Regions from separate parts of the Streptomyces sp. NPDC043726 genome, predicted to be linked through region 4. Evidence: riboswitches for the same ligand, from Rfam matches in the RefSeq annotation. Region 4 holds a riboswitch; each other region holds the start of a gene.
The links. A riboswitch is a leader RNA that binds a small molecule or an ion and turns the genes downstream of it on or off. The one in region 4 is predicted to bind cobalamin.

Region 1: it holds a riboswitch for cobalamin, as region 4 does, so the genes downstream of both, AC068Z_RS00980 (ribonucleoside-diphosphate reductase subunit alpha) here and AC068Z_RS34845 (ABC transporter substrate-binding protein) in region 4, are expected to answer to the same signal.
Region 2: it holds a riboswitch for cobalamin, as region 4 does, so the genes downstream of both, AC068Z_RS36195 (ABC transporter substrate-binding protein) here and AC068Z_RS34845 (ABC transporter substrate-binding protein) in region 4, are expected to answer to the same signal.
Region 3: it holds a riboswitch for cobalamin, as region 4 does, so the genes downstream of both, AC068Z_RS37525 (cobalamin biosynthesis protein) here and AC068Z_RS34845 (ABC transporter substrate-binding protein) in region 4, are expected to answer to the same signal.

Annotation. Positions count from the first base shown of each region.
Region 1 is NZ_JBWKCI010000001.1:207,761-212,212, forward strand. It holds gene AC068Z_RS00965 (DUF3311 domain-containing protein) at 21-278, shown strand; gene mctP (monocarboxylate uptake permease MctP) at 275-1,870, shown strand; gene AC068Z_RS00975 (GNAT family N-acetyltransferase) at 1,944-2,450, shown strand; cobalamin riboswitch at 2,505-2,629, shown strand; gene AC068Z_RS00980 (ribonucleoside-diphosphate reductase subunit alpha) at 2,752-4,452, shown strand, end outside.
Region 2 is NZ_JBWKCI010000016.1:113,248-117,699, forward strand. It holds gene AC068Z_RS36185 (ABC transporter ATP-binding protein) at 1-378, opposite strand, end outside; gene AC068Z_RS36190 (FecCD family ABC transporter permease) at 408-1,424, opposite strand; gene AC068Z_RS36195 (ABC transporter substrate-binding protein) at 1,421-2,440, opposite strand; cobalamin riboswitch at 2,526-2,685, opposite strand; gene AC068Z_RS36200 (CoA-binding protein) at 2,778-3,185, shown strand; gene AC068Z_RS36205 (formylglycine-generating enzyme family protein) at 3,262-4,221, shown strand; gene AC068Z_RS36210 (4-hydroxybenzoate 3-monooxygenase) at 4,247-4,452, shown strand, end outside.
Region 3 is NZ_JBWKCI010000018.1:63,239-67,690, forward strand. It holds gene AC068Z_RS37515 (inorganic phosphate transporter) at 4-1,242, shown strand; gene AC068Z_RS37520 (hypothetical protein) at 1,277-1,498, shown strand; cobalamin riboswitch at 1,692-1,831, shown strand; gene AC068Z_RS37525 (cobalamin biosynthesis protein) at 1,933-2,874, shown strand; gene AC068Z_RS37530 (cobyric acid synthase) at 2,871-4,382, shown strand; gene cobN (cobaltochelatase subunit CobN) at 4,379-4,452, shown strand, end outside.
Region 4 is NZ_JBWKCI010000015.1:35,419-39,870, forward strand. It holds gene AC068Z_RS34840 (FecCD family ABC transporter permease) at 1-737, opposite strand, end outside; gene AC068Z_RS34845 (ABC transporter substrate-binding protein) at 734-1,780, opposite strand; cobalamin riboswitch at 1,810-1,990, opposite strand; cobalamin riboswitch at 2,085-2,263, shown strand; partial or broken gene AC068Z_RS34850 ((2Fe-2S) ferredoxin domain-containing protein) at 2,308-2,526, shown strand; gene AC068Z_RS34855 ((2Fe-2S)-binding protein) at 2,579-3,268, shown strand; gene metE (5-methyltetrahydropteroyltriglutamate--homocysteine S-methyltransferase) at 3,328-4,452, opposite strand, start outside.

The DNA of each region.
Region 1 (4,452 bases), on a different contig from region 4:
CAAGGGGACGGAGCCGTCGGATGTCAGATGCCCCAGAGGTGCGCAGAGAACCGGTGGTGACGCCCGTTCGGGTCGTCATCGCCCTCTGCCTGTTCGCGCCCTTCGTGGCGATGTTGTGGGTGGGGTCGTACGCGAAGGCCGACCCGGCCTTCATCGGCATCCCTTTCTTCTACTGGTACCAGATGGCCTGGGTGCTCCTGTCGACCGTGCTGACGATGGTCGCGTACAAGCTGTGGCAGCGTGACCAGCGCGCCCGCAAGACGGAGGGCGCCAAGTGAACGACGGCGTGAACGGCGTCGCACTCGCCGTCTTCATCTTCTTCTTCCTGGCCGTCACGGTCATGGGCTTCCTGGCCGCGCGCTGGCGCAAGGCCGAGAACGAGCACAGCCTCGACGAATGGGGCCTGGGCGGACGGTCGTTCGGCACCTGGGTCACCTGGTTCCTGCTCGGCGGCGACCTCTACACGGCGTACACCTTCGTGGCGGTCCCGGCGGCGATCTACGCGGCCGGCGCGGCGGGCTTCTTCGCGGTGCCGTACACGATCCTCGTCTATCCGCTGATCTTCACCTTCCTGCCCCGGCTGTGGTCGGTCTCGCACAAGCACGGGTATGTGACGACCTCGGACTTCGTGCGCGGCCGGTTCGGCTCCAAGGGCCTTTCGCTGGCCGTCGCGGTGACCGGCATCCTGGCGACGATGCCGTACATCGCGCTGCAACTCGTCGGCATCCAGGCGGTGCTGGACGTGATGGGCGTCGGCGGCGGCGAGAACACCAACTGGTTCATCAAGGACCTGCCGCTGCTGATCGCCTTCGGTGTGCTGGCCGCGTACACCTACTCCTCGGGGCTGCGGGCCCCCGCGCTGATCGCCTTCGTCAAGGACACCCTGATCTACCTGGTGATCGCGGTGGCGATCATCTACATCCCGATCAAGCTGGGCGGGTTCGACGACATCTTCGCCGCGGCGAACGACAAGTTCACCAGCACCGGGGCGGGCGGTCTGGTCCCGGCGGAGGCCGGCCAGTGGACGTACGCCACGCTGGCGTTGGGCTCGGCGCTGGCCCTGTTCATGTACCCGCACTCGATCACGGCGACCCTCTCCTCCAGGAGCCGTGACGTGATCCGCCGCAACACCACGATCCTGCCGCTGTACTCCCTGATGCTCGGCCTGCTCGCGCTGCTGGGCTTCATGGCCATCGCGGCCGGGGTGAAGGTGGAGAACGGACAGCTGGCGATCCCGCAGCTGTTCGAGAACATGTTCCCGGACTGGTTCGCGGGCGTGGCCTTCGCGGCCATCGGCATCGGCGCGCTGGTGCCGGCGGCGATCATGTCGATCGCGGCGGCGAACCTCTTCACCCGCAACATCTACAAGGACTTCATCAAGCCGGACGCGACACCGGCCGAGGAGACCAAGGTCTCCAAGCTGGTGTCCCTGCTGGTGAAGGTGGGCGCGCTGGCCTTCGTCCTGACCATGGACAAGACGGTCGCCATCAACTTCCAGCTCCTCGGCGGCATCTGGATCCTGCAGACCTTCCCGGCGCTGGTCGGCGGCCTGTTCACGCGCTGGTTCCACCGCTGGGCGCTGCTGGCGGGCTGGGCGGTCGGCATGATCTACGGCACGGTTGCGGCGTACGGCGTCGCCTCGCCGACGCAAGCGCACTTCGGCGGTTCGTCGAAGGAGATCCCCGGCATCGGGGAGATCGGGTACATCGGCCTCACGGCGTTCGTGCTGAACCTGGTCGTCACGGTGGTCCTGACCTTCGTCCTGAAGGCGGCGAAGGCCCCCGAGGGCATCGACGAGACCAGCCCCGAGGACTACACGGCGGACGCGGGCGACCCGGGCGTGCAGAAGGAGCTGTCGCCCCTTCATTGATACGGAGCCGTTCCGCAGCGGGCCGCCGAAATTCAGGACTGTCGGCGGCCCGTTGTCGTACACACTCGATCACATGGACTTCCGGATCCGCGCGGCGGAACCCACCGAATACGACGAACTCGGCGAGATCACCGCCCAGGCCTACCTCCGGGACGGCCTGCTCACCTTCGGCGAAGCCGACTGGTACCTCGGCGAACTGAGAGACGTGGCCAAGCGGGCGGCCGCCGCGGACGTACTCGTCGCCGTGGAACAGGACCGCCTCCTCGGCGGAGTCACCTACGTCCCCTCCCCCGGCCCCATGGCCGACCTCGCCCGCCCCGGCGAGGCCGAGGTCCGCATGCTCGCCGTGGCTCACGAGGCCCGTGGCAGAGGCGTCGGACAGGCCCTCGTCCAGGCGTGCGTCGACCGCTCGAGCGCAGCGGGCGACCGCACCGGCGTCGTCCTGTCCACCCAGCCCCTGATGCACACCGCCCACCGCATCTACGAACGCCTCGGCTTCCGCCGCTCCCCGGAACGCGACTGGAACCCGATCTCGGACCACCCCGAGTTCACTCTCCTCACCTACGAGTTGACGCTCTGAAGTCGACGCGCGACACAACATCTGGGGGTGTCACCGCCGCCCGGCACAAGATGTATGCTCATGCTCGCTGTCGCCGCAGGGGAATCCGGTGTGAATCCGGAACTGTCCCGCAACGGTGTACTTGTGCACATCTGTGCACATGGTCCAGTCCGAGGACCTGCCGACAGTGCGCCCGGCCGTCCGGTCCGGGTGACTGACGTCCGGGCCTCGTGGAGTGGGCCGGTGGACGCGACGCCCCGTGCGCTCGTGAGCTGCCTCCTGCCCTCCGCAAGGCCCCGTGCCGAGCGAGGGAGAGCCCCACGTGACCATCGCGCCAGCCGATCCGGCTTCAGCCGTCCCGACCGTCGAGGACGCCCCGGGCACCGCCCTGCTGCGGACCCTGACCCAGCTGACCGCCGACCTCCCCGACGCCGACCCCGGCCGGGTCGCCGCCGCCGCGCTGCGCGGCCGGTCCGCGCGGGCCGACGAGGCGGAGCTGCGCGAGCTGGCCACCGAGGCCGCGGCCGGGCTCATCTCCGAGGACCCCGCCTACAGCAGACTGGCCGCCCGGCTGCTGACGGTCTCCATCGCCGCCGAGGCCGCCTCGCAGGGCGTCACGTCCTTCACCGAGTCCGTCGCGGTCGGGCACCGCGAGGGGCTCATCGCCGACCGGACCGCCGAGTTCGTCCGGATCCACGGCGCCCGGCTCGACGCGCTCATCGACACGGGCGCCGACGACCGCTTCGGCTACTTCGGTCTCCGTACCCTGCACAGCCGTTACCTGCTCCGGCACCCCCTCACCCGCAAGGTCGTCGAGACGCCGCAGCACTTCATGCTCCGCGTCGCCGCCGGTCTCGCCGAGGACGACACCACCAGGTCGGTGGACGAAGTCGCCGCGCTCTACGGGCTCATGAGCCGCCTCGACTACCTCCCCTCCTCCCCCACGCTCTTCAACTCCGGCACCCGGCACCCCCAGATGTCGTCCTGCTACCTCCTGGACTCGCCGCTGGACGAGCTGGACTCCATCTACGACCGCTACCACCAGGTCGCCCGGCTCTCCAAGCACGCCGGCGGCATCGGTCTGTCGTACTCCCGTATCCGCTCCCGGGGTTCGCTGATCCGCGGCACCAACGGGCACTCCAACGGCATCGTCCCGTTCCTCAAGACGCTCGACGCCTCGGTCGCCGCCGTGAACCAGGGCGGCCGGCGCAAGGGAGCCGCAGCGGTCTACCTGGAGACCTGGCACTCCGACATCGAGGAGTTCCTGGAGCTGCGCGACAACACCGGTGAGGACGCCCGGCGGACGCACAACCTGAACCTCGCGCACTGGATCCCGGACGAGTTCATGCGCCGGGTAAACGCCGACGAGCAGTGGAGCCTCTTCTCCCCGGCCGACGTGCCCGAGCTGGTCGACCTGTGGGGGGACGAGTTCGACGCCGCCTACCGCAAGGCCGAGGCGGCGGGGCTCGCGCGCAAGACCATCCCCGCCCGCGATCTGTACGGCCGGATGATGCGCACCCTCGCGCAGACCGGCAACGGCTGGATGACCTTCAAGGACGCCGCCAACCGCACCGCCAACCAGACGGCCCTGCCGGGCCATGTCGTGCACTCCTCCAACCTCTGCACGGAGATCCTGGAGGTCACCGACGACGGGGAGACGGCGGTCTGCAACCTGGGCTCGGTGAACCTCGGTTCGTTCGTGGCGGACGGTGACATCGACTGGGAGCGCCTGGACGAGACCGTCCGCACGGCCGTCACCTTCCTCGACCGGGTCGTCGACATCAACTTCTACCCGACCGAGCAGGCGGGCCGGTCCAACGCCAAGTGGCGGCCGGTGGGCCTCGGCGCGATGGGCCTGCAGGACGTCTTCTTCAAGCTGCGGCTGCCCTTCGACTCGCCGGAGGCCAAGGCGCTCTCCACCCGCATCGCCGAGCGCATCATGCTCGCCGCCTACGAGGCCTCCGCCGACCTCGCCGAGCGCGAGGGCCCGCTGCCGGCCTGGGAGAAGACCCGTACCGCCCGG
Region 2 (4,452 bases), on a different contig from region 4:
CCGCGCGGAGGCGGGCGCCCAGGCCCGTCGGTGCGGCAGGCGGCCGAGTCGTACGACGTCCAGGACCGTCAGTTCGACCTGCGTGTCCGCCTGTTGCTCGACCACGGCGAGGCGGCGGGCGATCTCCCGGCGGGGCCGGCCCGTGAGCGGATCGCCGTCGAGGGTGACGACACCGGCCGAGGGCGCGAGCACTCCGGCCAGCAGCCGCAGCAGCGTGGACTTGCCGGAGCCGTTGGGCCCGAGGAGGCCTACGGTGGTGCCGGGGGCGGGCGCCAGAGTGACCCCGTCCAGGATGAGCCGACCGTCGGCCCGGCGGCTCACCCGGTCCGCGCAAAGGCCAGCCGCCCCCTTGTCCGTCAGGTCCGAACGCCCGCTCATCGCACCCTCCGTCCGGTCAAGGCGCCCGCTCATCGCACCTTCCCCGTCCGATACAGCACCGCCACGAACGCCGGAACCCCGATCAGCGAGGTCACGACACCCACGGGCACCTCCTGGGGATCGAGGACGGTACGGGCCAGCGTGTCGACCCACACCAGGAACACCGCGCCCACCAGCGCGGTCAGCGGCAGCAGCCGGGTGTGGCCGGGGCCGGCCAGCGCGCGGGCCGCGTGGGGCAGGACCAGGCCGACGAAGCCGATGGCCCCCGCCGAGCTGACCAGAGCGGCCGTGAGCAGGGCCGTGACGCACAGCAGGACCAGCCGGGTGCGGGCGACCGACACCCCCAGGGATGCCGCGGCGTCCTGTCCGAAGGCGAAGGCGTCGAGCGTGCGGGCGTACGACAGACAGACCACGAGCGCCACGGCGAGGACGGCCCCGCACAGCCAGACGTCGGTCCACCCCGCGCCCGCGAGCGAGCCGAGGAGCCAGAACAGCACCCCGCGCGTGGTCTCGGCGTCGGCCGAGGTCATCACCACGAAAGAGGTGAGCGCGGAGAAGAGCTGCATGGCCGCGACCCCCGCCAGGACGACCCGGTCGGTCGTGCCGCCCAGGGTGTGGCTGAGCAGCAGCACCAGCGCGAAGGAGACCAGCGCGCCCACGAACGCCCCCGCGGAGACCGGGACCGCGCCCCCGCCCACACCGAGGACGACCACCACGACCGCCCCGGTCGAGGCGCCGGAGGACACGCCGAGCACGAAGGGATCCGCGAGCGGGTTGCGCAGCAACGACTGCATCACCGCCCCGCACACGGCGAGCCCGGCGCCGCACACCGCCGCGAGGAGGGTGCGCGGCAGCCGGAGCTGCCAGACGATGCCGTCGCGGATCGGCGTCAACCGCGAGCTGCCGAGGCCGAGATGGGACAGAACCGTGGACCAGACGTCTGCGACCCGGATGTCGGCGGGCCCGATGGTGATCGCCACGGCCAAGGAGCAGCACAGCACGACGAACCCGGCCCCGCCGAGCAGCAGCGTTCGCCGGAGGCTCACTTGGCGAGCCCGAACTCGCGCAGCGCTGCGGCGACCTGCTCCACGCCCTCCACCGTGCGGATCGTCGGGTTCATGGCCTGGCCGCTGAGCAGGACGTACCGCTTGTGCTTGACGGCGTCCATGGTCCTGGTGACGGGGTTGGACTCCAGGAAGGCGATCTTCTTGGCGGCCGACTCGGCCGTCTGCGACTTGCGGGTCAGATCGCCGATGACCAGGACGTCGGGATCGCGGTCCGCGACGGTCTCCCAGTTGATCTGGGGCCATTCGTCGTGGGTGTCGTCGAAGACGTTCCGCGCCCCGAGGGCGCGGGTGATGATGCCGGGGGCACCGCAACAACCCGCCATGTAGGGCGACTCGGCGTTGGCGAACCAGTACAGGAGGGTGACGTCGGAGGCGTCGACGCCCGAAGTGGCCTTCGCCATCCGCTTCTCCAGCGAGGCGACCAGTTCCTCGCCCCGCCGCTGCACGCCGAACACGGCGGCCAGGTCGCGGACTTCGCCGTAGACGTCCTCGATGGCCAGCGGGGTGGTCCGTACCCCGTCGCCGCCCGCGGAGTTGTCCTTGCCGACGCAGTCGGACGGGGAGACGTAGGTCGGCACGCCGAGCTTCTCGAACTGCTCGCGGCCGGCGACGCCGCCCTTGCCGAGGGTGGAGACGAAGGAGGCGGAGACGAAGTCGGGCTCGGCCGCCAGGACACGTTCGTAGGAGGGGTTGTTCTCGGCGATGCGCGGGACGTCGGCATTGGCCTTCTCCAGGCCCTTCATCACCGGGTCGGTCCAGGTCGCCGTCCCCGCGAGGCGGTCGGCGAGGCCGAGGGAGAGCAGGATCTCGGTGCTGCCCTGGTTCAGGGAGACGGCGTGCCGGGGCGGGTGCGCGACGCGTACGGCGTGGCCGCAGTTGTCGAGGGTGACGGCGGCTTTGGCGTCGTCGGCCGGGGTGTTGTCCGCGCAGCCGGTCAGGAGCAGTCCGGCGGCCGTGAGCAGGGCGGCGGGGCGGGTGAGACGTGCGATGGGCACGGGTGCGGTTCCTCAGTCGTCGAGGGCTCGAACGCGGAGCCCGTCCGTACGGTGCTCCCCCGCCGTCCGTTCGACCGCGGGGGCCGCCAGCAGGTCTTCGGACTCGGGGTCGTCCGGTCGGGGCGCCTTCCCAGACGGCTGTCACACCGTCCAGTGGCCGAGGCCCCGCCCGTCACCCTCACCGCTGCGCGTCAGCTCCGGATTCGCACCGGATTCCCTGACCCATGAGCATGGGTTCGACTGGCCTCGGCAAGCTACCACGCGAGGCCCGGGAATCTCCGGGCGCCCTTGGCCGTTGAGCTGGGCAAGGCATGGCACGAGGTCGAGGAGGCCCCTGGTGTACGGCGACGAAGCGACGATCCGCAAGATCCTCACCGAGCTCGGCGACACCTGGGCCGTGGTGGGTCTGTCGTCGAACCAGAGGCGCGCGGCCTACGGCGTCGCCCAGGTGCTCCAGCGCTACGGCAAGCGTGTGGTGCCGGTGCACCCCAAGGCGGAGACCGTGCACGGCGAGCAGGGCTACGCCTCCCTCGCGGACATCCCCTTCGACGTGGACGTCGTCGATGTCTTCGTCAACAGCGAGCTGGCCGGGCCGGTCGCGGACGAGGCCGTCGCCAAGGGCGCCAAGGCGGTCTGGTTCCAGCTCGACGTGATCGACGAGGCCGCCTACGACCGGACGCGGGCGGCCGGCCTGGACATGGTCATGGACCGCTGCCCGGCCATCGAGATCCCGCTGCTGCGGTGACGCACGGCGAGATGGCGTACAGCGACATGGCGTAGACAGGGGTGCACAGCCGTCACCCGTCCGCGAGGAAGAACCGATGCCCGAGCCCCAGTCGCCCGCCCGCTGCTGCATGCCCTCGTCCGGGACCGGCTCGGCCGGGCGGCAGCCCGTCGCCCTGGGTTCCCGGGCGCCGGTCGCCACGGGCACCCTCTCCACTGACGGCATGGTCCTGCTCCCCGGCGGCGAGTTCCTCATGGGGGCGGAGGACAGCGAGGGGTTCCCGGACGACGGCGAGGGCCCGGTACGACCCGTGCGGCTGAGCTCCTTCCGCATGGACACCCGCGCGGTGACCAACGACGCCTTCGCCGCGTTCGTCGCCGACACCGGCCATCTCACCGACGCCGAGCGCCTGGACTGGTCGTACGTCTTCGCCGGGTTCCTGCCCGCCGCCCTGCGCCGGGGCGCCCCGCGGCCCGAGCGGACGCCCTGGTGGTGCGCGGTCGCGGGTGCGGCCTGGGACCGGCCGGAGGGCCCGGGCAGCGATCTCGCCGGACGCGGTGACCACCCGGTGGTCCATGTGTCCTGGTACGACGCCGCCGCCTACGCGGCCTGGGCGGGCAAGCGGCTGCCGACGGAGGCCGAGTGGGAGTACGCGGCCCGTGGCGGCCTGGAGCGGAAGCGCTACCCCTGGGGCGACGACCTCGACCCCGACGGCACCTACCGCTGCAACATCTGGCGCGGCACCTTCCCCACCAAGAACACCGCCGCCGACGGCTACCGGGGCACCGCCCCCGTGGACGCCTTCGAGCCCAACGGGTACGGGCTCCACAACATGGCGGGCAATGTGTGGGAGTGGTGCGCGGACTGGTGGTCCACGGACCATCGGCGGGCCGTCGACCCCACCGGCCCGGCCGAGGGCACCGCCAAGGTGATCCGCGGTGGTTCCCACATGTGCCACGCCTCCTACTGCAACCGGTACCGGGTCGCCGCCCGCAGCGCCAACACCCCGGACAGCTCCAGCGGTCACGCGGGGTTCCGCTGCGCGGCCGACGCCTGACATCCGGTACGACCATAATGCTGGGGTGACTTCCACCGCCCCCCACCCCAACTCCGTTGCCGCACAGCGCTTTCCGGTCGTCATAGTCGGCGCCGGACCCGCCGGGCTCACCGTCGGGAACATCCTGCGGGCCGCGTCCGTCGACTGTCTGGTCCTGGAGACCGAGAGCCGTGAGTTCATCGAGCGGCGGCCCAGGGCCGGCGTCCTGGAGGAGTGGGCCGTACGCGGGCT
Region 3 (4,452 bases), on a different contig from region 4:
TAAATGGAAAACTTCTCGCTGATCCTCGCGATTGTGGTGGTAACCGCACTCGCGTTCGATTTCACGAACGGTTTTCATGACACCGCCAACGCGATGGCCACCACCATCTCGACCGGCGCGCTCAAGCCCAAGGTCGCGGTGGCCATGTCCGCCGTACTGAACCTTGTAGGCGCCTTCCTCTCCGTGGAGGTCGCCAACACGATCTCCAAGGGTCTCGTCGACGAGACCGGCATACGTCCCGAGGTCATATTCGCCGCCCTGGTGGGCGCGATCCTCTGGAACCTGCTCACCTGGCTGGTGGGCCTGCCCTCCAGCTCCTCGCACGCCCTCATGGGCGGTCTGATCGGCGCGACCATCGCCTCGGCGGGCGTGGGCGCGGTCCACGGCGACGTCCTCGTCACCAAGGTGCTGATCCCGGCCGTCGCCGCCCCGCTGGTCGCGGGCATCGCGGCGCTGCTCGCGACGAAGCTGATGTACTCCCTGGGCAAGAAGGCCGAGGGCAGCAAGTCCTCCGAGAAGGGCTACCGCGCCGGGCAGATCGCCTCGGCCGGCCTGGTCTCGCTGGCCCACGGCACCAACGACGCGCAGAAGACCATGGGCATCATCACCCTCGCCCTGGTCGCCGGCGGCACCCTCGCCCCCGACTCCGACCCGCCGATGTGGGTCATCCTCTCCGCGGGCATCGCCATCGCGCTCGGCACCTACCTGGGCGGCTGGCGGATCATCCGCACGATGGGCAAGGGCCTGACCGACCTCCAGCCGCAGCAGGGCTTCGCCGCGCAGACCAGCGCCGCGACGGTCATCCTGGCCTCCTCCCACCTCGGCTTCTCGCTCTCCACCACGCACTCCGTCTCCGGCTCGGTGATGGGCGCGGGGCTGGGCCGCAAGGGCGGCGTGGTGCGCTGGTCGACGGCGACGCGGATGTTCGTCGCGTGGGGCCTGACGCTGCCGGCGGCGGCGCTGGTCGCCGCGGTCGCCGAGTGGGTCACCGGCTTCGGCAGCTGGGGCACCGGCCTCGTGGCGGTCTTCCTGGTCGCCTCCAGCGCGGCGATCTGGAAGATCTCGCGTCGTGAGGTCGTCGACCACACGAACGTCAACGAGACCGCCGAGGAGCCGGCCGGCGTCGTCACGACGGCCATGGCCGCGGTCACCCCGCCCCCGGCGGGCACGGTGACCGAAGACCTCACGGCGACGATCCCGGCCCCGGCCGGCGAACCGGCCCCGTCGCAGGCCACCGTCTGACCCGCCCACCCGGCTCTCTGAAGGAATCAGCATCATGAAGATCGACTGGGCGGCCCTCGGCTCCGTCTTCGGCGTCAGCCTCGTGGTCACCGTGGCCCTCGTGGCCCTCTTCACCCTCGGCATCACCGGCCTCGCCCGCCGCGAACGAGCGGCGGAGCAGGGCGGCACCGCGACGGTCGCGCTCACGGGTGCGTACGCCTGCTTCGCGGCCTGCGCCGCGGCCGTGGGCTACGGCATCTACCTGATCGTGGCCTGACGGCTCCCCGCCAAGACACCCAGACGCGCGCTCTGTCCGATCGCCCCTGCCGGGCGACGGGCGGGGCGCGTTGTCGTATGCGGGCGGGTGGGTCTTCCCGACGCCCCGGGCGGCGCTGTTCCCACCCCGTCCCACGGGGCCCGATGTGGGCCTCAGCACACTCTTCCCTCGCAGGTCAACAGCGAGTTGACGGCCGTTCCGGGGCCGTGGTGGACTGCCGGAGCCAATTACGGCGGCAGGAGAGGAAGCCGGTGCGAGTCCGGCGCGGTCCCGCCACTGTCACCGGGGTAGGTAGCCCCGGGAGCCAGGAACTCTCACCGCCGGTCTAGTCGAACCAGGGCGTGGACACCCTGAGTGAGGACATGTCGCGATGCTCGCCTGCCTGTTGACACCCAGCGCCAGACCCCTTTCCGACTCCGCGACCGGCTGAGCCGATGCGGGCCGATCGCGTCTTCGCGTACGGCGCCGCCGCCGGCCTCCTGGGTGACCTGCTCCTCGGCGATCCGCGCCGTGGGCATCCGGTCGCCGCGTTCGGACGGGCCGCGGGTGCCGTGGAGCGGGTGCTGTGGCGGGACGACCGGGGGCGGGGCGCGTTGCACACCGCCGTGTGCGCCGGTGGCGCCGTCGCCGTCGGCGCTCTCACCTCTCGTGCGGTACGACACTCCCCCGCCGCGTCCGTCGTCCTCACCGGCCTCGCCACCTGGGCAGTCGTCGGGGGGACTTCGCTCGCCCGTGAGGCCCGGAGCATCGGGCGCGCGCTCGAAGCACGGGACGTGGAGGCCGCGCGGGCACGGCTGCCGCATCTGTGCGGGCGCGATCCGCAGGCGCTCGACGCCGACGGGATCGCCCGGGCCGTCGTGGAGTCCGTCGCCGAGAACACCTCCGACGCCGTGGTCGGCGCGCTGGTGTGGGGCGCGCTCGGCGGGGTGCCGGGACTCTTCGGGTTCCGGGCCGTGAACACCCTCGACGCCATGGTCGGCCACAAGTCGCCCCGCTACCGGCGCTACGGGTGGGCTTCGGCCCGCCTCGACGACGTCGCCGGGTGGCCGGGGGCGCGGCTGACCGCCGTACTCGCCGCCGTCGCCGGGGGGAATCCCCAGGGTGCGGTACGCGCCTGGCGCGCCGACGCCGAGAAGCACCCGAGCCCCAACGCCGGGCCCGTGGAGGCCTCGTTCGCGGGGGCGCTGGGCGTCCGGCTCGGCGGGACTCTGTCGTACGGCGGACGCGTCGAACATCGACCGGTACTCAACGGGGAGGGGCGGGCAGTGGAAGTCGGGGACATCGAACGGGCCGTACGGCTGTCGCGGCGGGTCGGCTGGCTGGCGCTCGGCGTCAGCGTCGTCGCGCGCCGGGTCGTGAAGGGGCGTACGTCATGACGGGCGGTGGGCTGCTCGTCGCCGGGACCACCTCCGATGCCGGGAAGAGCGTCGTCACCGCCGGTATCTGCCGGTGGCTGGTGCGGCAGGGGGTCAAGGTGGCTCCCTTCAAGGCGCAGAACATGTCGCTCAACTCCTTCGTCACCCGCGAGGGCGCCGAGATCGGGCGGGCCCAGGCCATGCAGGCCCAGGCCTGCCGCGTCGAGCCGACCGCGCTGATGAACCCGGTGCTGCTCAAGCCCGGTGGTGAGCAGAGCAGCCAGGTGGTGCTCATGGGCAAGCCGGTGGGCGAGTTGAGCGCGCGCGGGTACCACGGGGGGCGGCAGCAGCAGCTCCTCGGGACGGTGCTCGACTGTCTGGCCGAACTGCGGGGCACGTATGACGCGGTGATCTGTGAGGGGGCCGGTTCGCCCGCCGAGATCAATCTGCGGCGGACCGACATCGTGAACATGGGGATCGCCCGGAACGCCGGGCTGCCCGTGGTCGTGGTCGGCGACATCGACCGCGGGGGTGTCTTCGCCTCCTTCTTCGGCACGGTCGCGCTGCTCTCGCCCGAGGACCAGCGGCTCGTCGCCGGGTTCCTCGTCAACAAGTTCCGCGGTGACGTCTCGCTGCTGGAGCCGGGCCTGGACATGCTGCACGGCCTCACCGGGCGGCGGACCTACGGCGTCCTGCCCTTCCGGCACGGGCTCGGCATCGACGAGGAGGACGGCCTGCGGGTGTCGCTGCGGGGAGCCGTCCGGGAGTCCCAGGTCTCCTCCCCCGTCGGCGAGGACGTGCTGCGCGTCGCCGTCTGTGCCGTGCCGCTCATGTCCAACTTCACCGACGTCGACGCCCTCGCCGCCGAGCCGGGTGTCGTCGTGCGGTTCGTGGACCGGCCGGAGGAACTGGCCGACGCGGATCTCGTCGTCGTCCCCGGGACCCGGGGCACGGTCCGCGCGCTGGAGTGGCTGCGGGAGCGGGGGCTCGCGGAGGCGATCGTGCGACGAGCCGCCGAGGAGCGGCCCGTCCTCGGCGTCTGCGGTGGCTTCCAACTCCTCGGCGAGCACATCGAGGACGACGTCGAGAGCCGTCGCGGTCATGTCCCCGGACTCGGGATCCTGCCCGTCCGCGTGCGGTTCGCGCGCGAGAAGACCCTCACCCGGCCCGTCGGCGAGGCCCTCGGCGAGCGGGTCGAGGGGTACGAGATCCACCACGGGGTCGCCTCCGTGCACGGCGGTGAACCCTTCCTGGACGGCTGCCGGGTCGGGCAGACCTGGGGCACCCACTGGCACGGCTCACTGGAGTCGGACGGTTTCCGCCGTGCCTTCCTGCGCGAGGTGGCGGCCGCCGCGGGCCGCCGTTTCGTGCCGGCCGCCGACACCTCGTTCGCCGCGCTGCGCGAGGAGCAGCTCGATGTGCTCGGCGATCTGATCGAACAGCACGCGGACACCGACGCGCTCCGGCGGCTCATCGAGTCGGGCGCGCCGCAAGGACTGCCTTTCATTCCACCGGGAGCGCCCGCATGAGCACAGTGTTGTTGTTGTCGACCGCCGACACGGATCTGCTGGCGGCCAGGGCGGCGTCCGGTGCCTCCTA
Region 4 (4,452 bases):
AGGTTCAGATTGCGGGCCTGGACGAGCAGTCCGCCGATGCCCAGCACCATGGCCAGGCTCGGCAGCCACAGCGTGCCCCAGTTGACGCCACCGAGGCCGCCGAGGGTCCAGGCCAGCACGGCGCGGGCCTCGTTGCCCCGGTCGGTGGTGAGCAGCAGCAGATCCAGCACCGCGGTGAGCACCGACGCGATCGCCACGCCGGAGAGCACCAGGCGGGCGGAGGTGATCCGGCCGCCGGTGCGGGCGGTGGCGTAGACGAGCAGCAGCGCGCCCAGGGCGCCCGCGAAGGCCGCGGCGGACAGCGACACCGGTCCCAGCACGCTCACCCCGAACACGATCACCGACACCGCGCCGAGCGACGCGCCGGAGGAGACACCCAGCAAGTAGGGCTCGGCGAGCGGGTTGCGCACCAGCGCCTGCAGCGCGGTGCCCACGACCGCGAGCCCGGCGCCGGTCACCGCGCCGAGCAGCACGCGGGGCGCCCGGACGTCCAGCACGATGGTCTCGCGCGCCCGTGACCAGTCGGATGTCCCCCAGTCGGCGCCGAGCGCCTGGGTGACGATGCCCCACACCTGGACGGGCGGCACCCGCACCGAGCCGATCGCGAGGCCCGCGGTGCCGGAGAGCATGAGCAGCACGGTCAGGACGGTCAGTGTCAGGGCCAAGGCCCCGGGACGGGTGCTCTGTTCGTCGGTGGGGCGCGGCCCGGCGGGCGCCTTCGTGACCGGTCCGGTCACCGGAAGCTCTTCGGGTGCAGTCCACGGGCGAGGTCCTCGACCGCGTACGCCGAGCGGATGCCGACCAGGGTGGCGGTGAGCGGCAGGACGACGAACCGCTTGTTCTTCACGGCGGGTACGTCGGCGAGGGCGGGCTGGGCGAGCAGGAACTTCTTCTTCTGCTCGACGCTTCCGGAGCCGGCGTAGTCGTAGATGGCGATGACCTCGGGCTTGCGTTCGACGACCTGTTCCCAGGAGACGTCGCCGAACACGTCGTCCAGGTCGGCGAACACGTTCCTGCCGCCGGCCAGCCGGATCAGCTCGGTGCCCAGGCTCTTGCCGCCGGCGGTGAAGGCGCTCTTGTCGCCGCTGTCGTAGACGAAGACGGACGCCGCGGGCTCGTCCTCGACGGCGGTGGCGGCCTTGTCGATACGGCCCTGGAGGTCGTCGACGAGCCTGCCGGCCCGGTCGGAGACGCCGAAGATCCGGCCCAGGGTGCGGATCTCGTCGTAGGTGTCCTCCATCGTCACCTGCTTCTTGCCGCAGTACTCGCGGTTGAGGTAGGTGTCGATGCCCGCGTCGGCGAAGGCCGTGCGGGAGCGGCCCTCCTTCTCGTCGAAGGCGCTGCCGTAGCCGCCGTAGACGAGATCGGGTTCGGCTTCCAGGACGGTCTCGAACGACGGCTCCCGCTCCGAGAGTTCGGGGATCGCCTCGTAGTCCTTCTTCAACTCGGGCAGGACGGCCGAGTCGGGGAAGGCGGTCCCCACCATGCGGTCCTTCAGGCCGAGAGCGAGCAGCAGTTCGGCCGGGTGCTGGTGGATGGTGACCACCCGCGACGGCGGCTCGTCGTAGGTCGTCTTCACACCGCAGTTGTCGATGGTGACGGGGAAGCCCTCGATCGAGGAGGCCGAAGCCTTCGCGTCCTCGGGGCCGTCGCCGGACGAGCCGCAGCCGGCGGTGAGCAGGGTCACGGTGAGGGCGACGGCGGCCGCAGCGGCGCGTACCGGCCGACGCCGGTGGGTCGCCGCGGAGGACGACTGGGCAGGGGAAAGCGACTGGAACACGTAAAGCCTCCTGGAGTCCGCGCTCCTCGGAAACGGGCCCGCGACAGGGCAGTGTCCTGACTCCCGGATCGACGTTCCCCCTGCCTTCCCACGCGGTGCGCAGTGGCATGTCGAGGGGTGCACTCCCCGGTCACAGTGGCGGGACCGTGCCGGACTCACACCGGCTTCCTGGTTCCCGTCGCGGCGATGACCTGGTGATATTACGTTCCTGTGAGACGGGAGCGAAAGGGCGTGCGGGTGTGATGCGTGCGCCCCTTCCGGCCGGGGCGGTGGCCGGGGTCCGCCGTGGTGGTGCCGTACGAGCGGATGTCATGATGGCGGACGACAAGGCGACGGCGGAACGAGGAAGCCGGTGTGAATCCGGCGCGGTCCCGCCACTGTGATCGGCGAGCGGATCCCGAACAGACCACTGCCCGGAGGCGGGTGGGAAGGCCGGGACGAGCACTGACCCGAGAGCCAGGAGACTCACGCGGTCGCTTCCTCAAGGTGAATGGGGCGGATTTCCCCAGGGAGGAGGGCTCGTCGGGATGCCCATGGAGGCTTCGCACGACGGCCGTGTGCCGTGCCGGGTCGTGGTGTGCCGTGACTGCTGCTGCGGCAGCCCGAAAGTGACGGGTGTCGACCACGGCGAGCAGAGCGCGCGCCTCGCCCAGGACGCGCCGGTCCGGATCACCGACTGCCTCGACGTGTGCGAGCAGGCGAACGTGATCGTCGCACAGCCCTCCGCCGAGGGCCGTGCCGCCGGCCGATCCCGCGGTCTGAACGCGTCCACCTGACACCGCTGTTCCGGGAGTTGACGTGAATCCACTGCGGCAGGCGCCCGCCCCCGCCGTCGCCGAAGCCCTCGCGGATGTCGCGCGGTTCGGCACCTTCTTCGCGGTCGAACTCGGCGGCCCGGACCAGGGATGGCACCCGGTCGAGGACACGTACGCCCGCGGCGCCGCCGACCTGGTGGCGGCCACGGCTCACCGTTACGACACCCGCGAAGTGCGCGTCGGCGCTTCCATCGTGCAGCTCGGACACGCCGCGCGCCTGTGGTCACCGGTGCTGGCCTGCACCGTCGCGCACGGCATCGTTCCGGACCTGACCGGGCTGCAACGCGCCCACAGCGGACCGGAGTTGCGGATCGCCGTCCCCACCGGCCGGTACGCGGACGGTAGCCCGCGTCTTGCCGAGGCGCTGTACGAGGTGGTCGTCCGCAGGCACCTGGATCGACTGGCCGCAGGACTCCGCGTCAAGGTGGCGCCCCGGCTCCTGGCCGGGAACGCGGCCTCGGCGCTCGTGGAGGCGGCTCGTGCTGTTCTGACGGCCAGGCCGGATCTGCGTGAGCCCCTCACCGACCTCGTGGGCGCCTTGCTGAACACCGGCCGACTCGCGGCCACCGGACACCTCACCGGGCCCAACCTCGGCTTCCGGCGGCGCAGTTGCTGCCTGTATTACCGGGTGCCGTCGGGAGCCAAGTGCGGGGACTGCGCGCTGGCCGGATGACGGAGGAGTGCTCGGCCGGGAAACGAAGAACCCCGCTTCCCGGCCGGGCGATGTCGATGTCAGGTCGTCGGCAGCTCCCCGCGGACCGCTCGGGCCGCCGTCACCAGGTTCTCCAGGGAGGTGCGGGTCTCGGGCCAGCCGCGGGTCTTCAGGCCGCAGTCGGGGTTGACCCACAGCCGTTCGGCCGGGATGGCCTCAAGGCCGATGCGCAGCAGCTCCGCCGCCTCCGCCGCGCTCGGTACGCGCGGCGAGTGGATGTCGTAGACGCCCGGTCCGGCCTCGCGCGGGTAGCCGTGCGCGGCGAGTTCGCGGGCCACCTGCATGTGGGAGCGGGCGGCCTCCAGGCTGATGACGTCCGCGTCGAGATCGTCGATGGCCTGCACGATGTCGCCGAACTCGGCGTAGCACATATGGGTGTGGATCTGCGTGTTCGGCCGCACGCCGGCGGTGGTGAGCCGGAAGGCCTCCGTGGCCCAGGCCAGGTACGCGGCACGGTCGGCGGCGCGCAGCGGCAGTGTCTCGCGCAGGGCGGGCTCGTCGACCTGGATCACCGAAGTACCAGCCGCCTCCAAGTCGTTGACCTCGTCACGCAGGGCCAGGGCGACCTGGCGGGCGGTCTCACCGAGCGGCTGGTCGTCGCGGACGAAGGACCAGGCGAGCATGGTGACCGGACCGGTGAGCATGCCCTTGACCGGGCGGTCCGTGAGCGATTGGGCGTACGTCGTCCAGCGCACCGTCATCGCCTCGGGACGGGAGATGTCGCCGGCGAGGATCGGCGGGCGGACGTAGCGGGTGCCGTAGGACTGGACCCAGCCGTGCTGCGTGACGAGGTAGCCGGTGAGCCGCTCGGCGAAGTACTGGACCATGTCGTTGCGTTCGGCCTCGCCGTGCACGAGGACGTCCAGGCCGGCCTTCTCCTGGAAGGCGACGACCTCCTGGATCTCGGCCCTGACCCGCTCCTCGTAGCCGGCCGTGTCGATCCGGCCCGCCCTCAAGTCGGCGCGCGCCGAACGCAGTTCACCGGTCTGCGGGAACGAGCCGATGGTCGTGGTCGGCAGCAGCGGCAGGCCCAGGTGGGCACGCTGGGCGGCGGCGCGTTCGGCGTACGGCTGGGCGCGGCGCGCGTCGGCCTCGGTGACCGCCCCCGCGCGGGCGCGCACGGCCGGGTCGCGGGTGATCGGCGA